DNA from 2 places in the Cytobacillus sp. T106 genome. Region 2 is predicted to be linked to the other one. Evidence: riboswitches for the same ligand, from Rfam matches in the RefSeq annotation. Region 2 holds a riboswitch; the other holds the start of a gene.
The links. A riboswitch is a leader RNA that binds a small molecule or an ion and turns the genes downstream of it on or off. The one in region 2 is predicted to bind S-adenosylmethionine.
Positions count from the first base shown of each region.

Region 1 (4,428 bases), on a different contig from region 2:
GATAACCCACAATATCCAGTTCATACTTTCCCCTTCCAGTACTATTGTTGTTTAAACTCATCATAACACCACACTTTTAGTGATACAAGTGTATTATTAAAAATTGAAACCTGTTTTACGGTCTGCTACACTGAGACTATGCCTAAAATAGTTGATCATGAACAAAGGAAAAAAAGAATCGTCCAGGCCACCTGGCAGGTTATTTTGGATAAAGGGGTGGAAGGTGCGTCTGTCCGCAATATTGCAGCGGAAGCCGGTGTTTCTCTTGGCGCCCTGCGCCACTATTTCTCCACACAAGATGAACTGCTTGTCTATGCAATGAAACTGGTAAATGAAAATGTGATAAACAGGGTTTCGGAGATTGCATTGAAGGATTTGCCCCCAAGGGAAAAGGTTTATCAAGTCCTGCTTGAAATTGTTCCAACCACTGATGAGAAAATGGCAGAAATGGAGGTGTGGTTTGCGTTTGTTGCATACAGCAGGCAAAAGGAAGAATTTCGAATCCTGAAGCAGGGAATATATACGGGGATTGTTCAGATGATGGATTTTCTAAAGTCCCATGGAGAGCTGAAGGATGGCCAGGATCATGATCTTGAGACTGAAATGTTATACAGTTTCATTGACGGGCTGGCCCTGCACAGTATGCTCGAGCCTGAACGTCTGAAACCGGACAGAATAGAAAAAACTCTCCGCCGCTACCTGGATAGAATCCTAAAATGACCACAGATGACCGGATCTTTTAAAATCCGGTCATTTTCAGCATTGATTCAGTTCATGAAGATGCATATGACTGCTGCTCCCTGAAAGCTTTGAGCCATTCTGATGTGCATTCGATCAGCTCCGCAAAGCAGCGGCCGGCTGAATAGGTATGGCAGGCTCCTGTAACATAATGCAAGGAACATGATCCTTCCTTCCGCTTCCTGAATTCTTCCGCATATCTTCCTGAGTGGGATACCGGAATATCCTGGTCTGCTGTTCCATGTACAATCAGGACATCGCCCCTGTATGCCGCAAGCTCTTCCAAAGGTTCATATCTCTTCAGCGAAGAAAAGTAATTGTCCGTTAGCTGATAGCCCAAATAATCAAGTGAAGCTCCCTTGTCCAGTGCCTTTACCTTTTCACTGCCGACAATGCAGACGATATCCTGATATGGTCTTGCAGAAGCCGACCATATGATAAGCTTCCGGATGCGGACATCTTTTGCAGCAGCCAGCACGGCAACGGCTCCGCCGAGGCTATGGCCGATGAGAGAAATTGAATGAGGATTTGCATAATCAAGCTTCACTGCAAAATCGATAGCAGATAAAGTCTGCTCCAGCAAATCGGGAAGACCTGTTTCTCCGTACTCACCCGGACTCTCCCCGCAGCCCTCATAATCAAAGCGGAGGACAAGATACCCCTCTGCAGTAAGACGGTTGGAAGTTTTAACAAATAGCCTGTCGACACCAATACGGCTTCCTGTAAACCCATGGCAGATGATGACCAGGGGATAGCGGCGGTTCTTGCTGAATCCTGCAGGAAAATCCAGCGATCCGCACAAGTGCTTATCCTTCCAGGGTATTAGAATACTTTCTGACATATATAGTCCCTTCCCTCTATTCATTAATATGTGATCTGTTTTCCTGATAAAGTTTTAACAATTCTTCGTACGGCACCTGAAATAGCTGGCGGCCTTCTTGTTTGTATATACCCATGGACAGCAGCTCTGAAATCAGCTGGTCCTTTTTCTCTTCTTCTTTTATCATTATAGTTTCTTCCTTCATTAAAAAAGCCCCTTCTGACCGGTGGCCCGGAAGCAGAAGAGGCTTTATGCGCGTATGGCTGCCGCTTCTCTCATCTTCCAAGCTTCCGCTTGTTGGATTTGGCACAGTTCTCGCAAGGAGTCTGCTGCCGAGGCTTCATAGGGCCAATTCCCTCCGCCTCTCTGGATAAGAGTATTCCTATAAGTTTTGTTGGAATTAAATATACGCTACTTTCTTTTGATTGTCAAGATGTACTGCTGCAATTTCCTGTTCAGCTTTTTATTCAGCTGATATAGCCAATAGGTTTCCTGTCTGAAAGTGAAATGCAAATCACAAGTCCCGATTTTAACGGCATGAGTGTATATATAATGCCCCCTCTGGAACATCGGAAACCAGGAGAACTCTTTTTCAGTTACATCCATATGGAGTCTAAACCCTTGGATGAAGTCATCATATTCAAAGGCAAATCTCTTGAAGCGAAAGCAACAGTCTATCACTTCTTTCAGTCTATTTTCTATTCTACTTGAATAAGAATAATAGAAGGTATATGGGAGGTGGGAATGATGCAGGGCAATCGCATTCTATCTTTATGGTACGCCCTTCTGGCAATTGCGTTCTGGGGTGTTTCATTTGTTTCAGTCAAATGGCTGGTATATTATTTGGCACCGGGTGCCCTGGTTTCCTTAAGATTTATGATTGCTGCCATCTTCCTGGGCTGCCTTCTCACAATATTCAAAGAATCCTTTTACATAAAAAAAGAGCATTTCGCCCATGTTTTTATTCTTTCGGTACTTGGGGTGTTCATCCATCAAATGGTACAAGCTTCTGCCATGCTCACCCTGGATGCCTCTGCTGCCGGCTGGATGATCTCTTTCACACCTGTTTTTACTAGTTTGCTTTCCTTCCTTTTCTTATCTGAAAAGCTTTCGCTCCTTAAAATTGGGGGAATGATGATTGCCGTTACAGGGGTTCTGGTTATCTCTGCAGAAAATTCAGGGGGTATGCTTCAATTCAGCCCTGGTCTTGGTTATTTCCTCCTGCTTTTCAGTACCTTTAATTGGGCTGTTTATTCGATTTTGTCCAAGAAATTTGCACTTCCCTATTCTTCTCTTGCTGTCACCTTTTGGACAAGCCTGATAGGCTGTTTGGCGACTCTGCCATTCCTTTTGAGAAATCGGGGGTATGAATTACTGTATACCCTCCCTTTGGACGGGTGGCTGCACCTGCTGTTTCTAGGCATTTTTGTATCGGCCCTGGGCTACTGGTACTGGGGAAGGGCGCTTGAGGTGCTCGAAGCGACACAGGTTTCGGTCATGATGTATTTGGAACCGCTGTTTACACTGCTGGCAGCAATCCTTATTCTCGGGGAAAAAATCCCATTATACAGCAGCATCGGCGGAGTTCTGATCATCATGGGAGTGTCGGCTGTTAACAAGCCGGTACTCGGCTTCCTTATGAAAAAGCTTTTTAAATACCCTGTAAAATAGAATTTAAAACCCTTTACCAAAAATTACATGTTTTTTCCCTTGCATAAATCTATACAGTCCGAACAAGTTTTCCTATAATGGAGATAGATTCATTTAGGAGGGAAATTGTTGAAATCCACTTTCAAAAAAATTTCGAAACCTGTCCCCCTTATTTCATTGGCCATTCTAATTGCTGCTGCTGCGCTGTGGTTCAGCCTATCCGGCAGCAAAGAAGTTACCATTCCCTTTTCTTCCATAGAAAATATCATTCAGGATCATCCTAGTGAAACTGTCCTATTAAAAGAAATGAAAAATGGCACTCTCCATTTGACCGCAGGTACAGCTGAGTATGTGTCACAGGTGCCTCCAAACAGCCAAATGGTTGCTAAACTGATTGAAAATTACAATATCCAGTACAGCTATTCTTCCGCAAATCCATTTACATTCTGGATTTTGGGTGGAACACTGATCCTTTTTGCAGGGATTGGCCTTTACCTTCATAAATCCGGCAAAGGAATATCCACCGCCAATTCGATGAAAAACAGCGCCAGCAAGGCAAAGCCCCTTCCTTCCATCACAATGGATAATATTGGCGGCCTTCAGGATGAAATGAAGGAGGAAATCCTCCAGACACTTTCCATCATTAAAGACAGGGAAGCATCAATCCAGCTTGGTGTGAAGCCGCCAAAGGGAATCCTGCTTTATGGACCTCCGGGTACAGGCAAGACGCTGCTTGCCCAGGCGATTGCCAAGGAAATCGGCGCTTCATTCTTTTCAACCAGCGGATCTTCTTTTAATGAAATGTTCGTCGGCGTAGGCGCCTCAAGGGTCCGAAGCTTATTCCAGAACGCCAGAAAGCACTCACCTGCAGTTGTCTTCATTGATGAAGTCGATGCCCTTGCAGGCAAGCGGAAGCAGCATGGCGGGGACGAAAGCGAGAAAACATTGACTGAGCTGCTTGTCCAGCTTGACGGCGGCCATTCAAATGACGGCATCCTGTTCATCGCTGCTACAAACCGCAAGGATATGCTGGATGATGCATTCCTCCGTCCAGGCAGGATTGACTTCTCTTTCCTAGTTCCGCTTCCGGATACAAAAGGAAGGCAGGAAATCATCAGCATTCACACAAAAGGCAAGCTTCTGGCAGAAGATGTAGCAGCTTCCCTGCCTGCACTGGCAGAAAGCACTTCCGGCTTCTCAGGGGCTGACATCAGCTCTCT
Region 1 is NZ_JBEUMK010000007.1:53,168-57,595, reverse strand. Features, by position in the region: gene ABU165_RS14085 (hypothetical protein) at 1-24, opposite strand, end outside; gene ABU165_RS14080 (TetR/AcrR family transcriptional regulator) at 139-720, shown strand; gene ABU165_RS14075 (alpha/beta hydrolase) at 773-1,579, opposite strand; gene ABU165_RS14070 (Fur-regulated basic protein FbpA) at 1,596-1,763, opposite strand; SAM riboswitch class I at 1,831-1,935, opposite strand; gene ABU165_RS14065 (DMT family transporter) at 2,303-3,229, shown strand; gene ABU165_RS14060 (AAA family ATPase) at 3,338-4,428, shown strand, end outside.
Region 1: it holds a riboswitch for S-adenosylmethionine, as region 2 does, so the genes downstream of both, ABU165_RS14070 (Fur-regulated basic protein FbpA) here and metK (methionine adenosyltransferase) in region 2, are expected to answer to the same signal.

Region 2 (4,428 bases):
GAGAACCGATTTTCTTTGTGAAATAATGGCCCGGTTCAAGTTTATGGATGCCAGCGGACATTGTTTCCGGCTCCGGAACAAACTGGTAAGTCAAATAATGCTGAAGGGACTCATAGTTAAGGACGTCATTTTCCAGCGCCATCAGGATACTTTTCTTTTCAGAAGCAAAAAATGTTTTCCCATCATTTTCGAGGTAGAAGAAAGGCTTGATTCCGAAATGGTCTCTAGCCCCGTATAAGGACTGCTCCTGTTTATCCCAGATCACAAATGAGAACATGCCGCGGAGTTTTTCAACCGCTTTTTCCTTCAGGTGGCTGTATAGCGCGATGATTACTTCTGTATCTGAATTGGTCTCAAATGTAAGGCCTTCTTTTATGAGCTCTTCGCGAAGCTCCACATAGTTATAGACTTCGCCATTGAAAATGATCCAGTATCTCTCATTTTCATAGGTCAGCGGCTGATGGCCGCATTCGATGTCAATGATGCTCAGGCGGCGGAAGCCGAACTGGATATGTTCATCATTGTAATAGCCTGCATCATCAGGCCCCCTGTGGGTAATGATATTATTCATATTTTCAAACTGCTGCTTTTGCGCATCGTTCAGAACTTGCGCATTTTCATGGACACAGCCGATAAAACCGCACATTATGTAGTTCACCTTCTTCAATTTAGTCAAAATCCCATTCCGTCTGAAAAAAACAGCGGAAGGCATTCATGCCGGTGCAGTGTTTGCCCGGCCAGCCATAATCTGCTATATCACACATTAATCCCAAAAAACATACTCTCTAATACTACCACTAAACCTGAAAAAATGGCACTATCAACATGAAAAACAGGCAGGGGAAAAATTAGGCATTTACAAGAATTATTCACAGATCAGCAGACCGTTAAACGCTCTATCCCCTTAGACGAAATATAAAAGCGGGAGCTGCATATTTCAGCACTCCCGCTTTTTTGTTCTTATAAGGATTATTTTCCAGCCTGCTGGCGCAGTGTATCTGCTTTGTCAGTGCGCTCCCAAGGAAGATCAACATCTGTACGGCCGAAATGTCCGTAAGCTGCAGTCTGCTTGTAGATAGGGCGGCGCAGGTTCAGCATATTGATGATGCCTGCCGGGCGAAGATCAAAGTTATCGCGGACAAGGTCGACAAGCGTATCTTCGCTCACAGTTCCTGTTCCGAATGTATCAACAGAAATGGAAACCGGCTGCGCTACCCCGATGGCGTAGGCAAGCTGCACTTCAACCTTATCAGCAAGGCCGGCAGCGACGATATTCTTCGCTACATAGCGGGCTGCATAAGCTGCTGAGCGGTCAACCTTTGTAGGATCCTTGCCGGAGAATGCGCCACCGCCGTGGCGTGCATATCCGCCGTAAGTATCAACAATGATTTTGCGGCCAGTCAAACCTGCATCCCCTTGAGGTCCGCCGATAACAAAACGGCCAGTAGGGTTGATGAAGTATTTTGTATTTTCATCGATCAGTTCTTTTGGAACGACCGGATTGATGACATGTTCTTTCAGGTTGCGCTGGATTTGCTCCAGGCTGATTTCAGGATGGTGCTGTGTGGAGATGACAATGGTATCGATGCGTACCGGCTTGTCGTTCTCATCATACTCAACAGTCACCTGTGTCTTGCCATCCGGACGCAGATACGGAAGAATTTCTTCTTTGCGCACTTCTGTCAGGCGGCGTGATAATTTGTGCGCCAGGGAAATCGGAAGAGGCATAAGCTCTTTCGTTTCATTGCAGGCAAAGCCGAACATAAGGCCCTGGTCCCCTGCGCCGATCGCTTCGATTTCTTCATCTGACATTTGGCCTTCACGCGCTTCAAGCGCCTGGTCTACACCCATTGCAATGTCAGCTGACTGCTCATCAATGGAAGTCAAGACAGCACATGTTTCGGAATCAAAGCCGTATTTAGCACGGGTATAGCCGATTTCCTTGATTGTTTCGCGGACAAGCTTAGGAATATCAACATATGTAGATGTTGTAATTTCACCTGCAACAAGGACTAACCCTGTTGTAACAGATGTTTCAGCAGCAACGCGGGCATTTGCGTCTTTTGCTAAGATAGCGTCTAAAATTGCATCAGAAATCTGGTCACAGATTTTATCCGGATGACCTTCAGTAACTGATTCAGAAGTAAACAAACGGCGTTTATTTGACATCTGATTTCCTCCTTATTTATAAGAATAGAGTGAGGTTCTTATCCGGCGCTACACCTTATTCTTCCCCTCGGATTGATACGGTACTCATTCCCTAAGTAGTATTGAATAAACATGGAGTTTTTATCCCGCTCTCGCGTATGCATTGCTTCACAATCTGCATAACCGGCTGGTTCCATCCCCCGGTACGTGCATTCTCAGGCAAGTGCTGAAAAGGCAGGTCACCGCCGATGCAGAAAACCGGTCAAAGGCATTATATATAAGCCAGGCACAATAGAAATTGTATGATTTTATCCTGTTAAATGCATAGCCCTTGTAAATCAGCTTTATGCAAAAACTTCCATAATATGCAATTAAAAGACATCCCTCAAAATGCAAAATAAAAAACCTTCCCAAAGTGAAAAGGTTGAAAGCAAAATGATTCGCGCCTTTCACTCTTATCGTTCAAGGAATCTTCCTTGCGTCAGGTTAGCACCTTTGCTAAAAACAGACCATTGCTGGCTGGTAATTTGAACCGTTATGCTCTTTTCAGCATATATCCGTTTTCAAAAGCATCATTAGCAGGTTGCTGGGTTTCATCGGGCCTGTCCCTCCACCAGCTCGGGATAAGAGAGTATCCGTTCAAGGTAAAATCATAACGTACAGATGTAGCGGCGTCAATCATTTTCTCCGCTATAGCAAGAAGAAATTCATCCTGCACCTGCAGAAAATCTGATATGGAAATTAATCACAGGGAACAGCTGCCGTCCTTGCATTTCTTCCTAAGCAGTTTGTGTCTGTTCCGTGCAATCCACCGGTATACCGGAACCCCGGCAGCAGATGCGAAAGGAAGGTGCATAAAGAGCCCGAGAACGAAGGTCAGGGGGAACAGCAGCAGCAGCCTTCTTACTGCATAGAAACCTTTCAGGACCTTTTTTTCAGGAGTTATAATATGAAGCTCTTTCCTCAGCTCCCTGCTGCTGAACTGAATTTCTCCATGCTCCTGTTCATATTTCTGGAGTGAAACCCAGTCTACCCTGTGGAGCAGGTCAAGCTTTTGGAAAGATTTTTTTGTCATCTGGCAAAGCTGGCAAGTATTGTCGTAAAGGGCCATCGTTTTCACATTACCATCTCCCGCCTGTAAAATCGTGCTTTTTATTAAATTTTACCATACCTTTCAATCAATATAGAAGCAGTGTAAACTTATATCTATATAATATATGTTTCATTATAAATAATGCCTCTTCTGCTTAGCTGCAGGAGTTTCCCCCGCCTTGGCAAGCCCCCTTAATTTCTGTTGTGCAAATAATATGCCGCAAAGTTCGGAAAGAATTTCTATCTTCTTGAACAATTTGTGACACCTTTCACATTCTATTGAATTACCCTTTAAAATTGCTTATGATGATAACAGATTGTGAACTATGTAACATATACACTATTATTATGTTATTAAACTTTCAGCCATTGAGAAAGGGGCTTATCCATGAAAAAGAAATATTCTTTGCTTTTAGGAATATTTACAATCATTACTATTCTATCAGGCTGTGAGCCGCTGATGGTGCTGGATCCCAAGGGGCCTCAGGCCGCCGTCCAGGCAAAAGACATCATCCTGTCAACGGCAATCATGTCTGTCATCGTCCTTGTGGTTTTTGCCATGCTTGCTTATATGCTCTATAAATACCGCTCTTCAAAGCAAAGCAAGGATTATGAACCGCCGCATATTAAAGGAAATCTTCTGGTCGAAGCGGTCTGTGTCGGTATCCCCGTCCTGATCGTCATCTTCCTTTCGGTTGTATCCACACAAAGCAACTATAAAGTGGAATCAGCACCTACAGGATACGGCGACAAAGAGCCTTTAGTCGTATATGCATCATCTTCTAACTGGAAATGGCATTTCAGCTATCCAGAAGAAGATATCGAAACAGTCAACTATCTATATGTACCGACTGACCGCCCGCTTGAATTTAAGCTCTATTCATACGGACCGATCACAAGCTTCTGGATCCCTCAGCTTGGCGGACAAAAATATGCCATGGCTGATATGGTCAACACATTGCACCTGGGAGCAGATGAACCCGGTGAATATATGGGGCGCAATGCCAACTTTAACGGAAAAGGCTTTGCTGAAAATACATTCAATGTAACAGCCATGCCGCAGGAAGAGTTTGACCAATGGGTTGATGACGTGAAAGATACGGCTGAGCCTCTTACGGAAGAAAAATTCAATGAACTGCTTGAACCGGGGCATCTTGGACAGTCGACTTATACCGGAACACATCTTGA
Region 2 is NZ_JBEUMK010000001.1:45,274-49,701, reverse strand. Features, by position in the region: gene asnB (asparagine synthase (glutamine-hydrolyzing)) at 1-646, opposite strand, end outside; gene metK (methionine adenosyltransferase) at 970-2,169, opposite strand; SAM riboswitch class I at 2,601-2,778, opposite strand; gene ABU165_RS00300 (thiol-disulfide oxidoreductase DCC family protein) at 2,894-3,259, opposite strand; gene qoxA (cytochrome aa3 quinol oxidase subunit II) at 3,629-4,428, shown strand, end outside.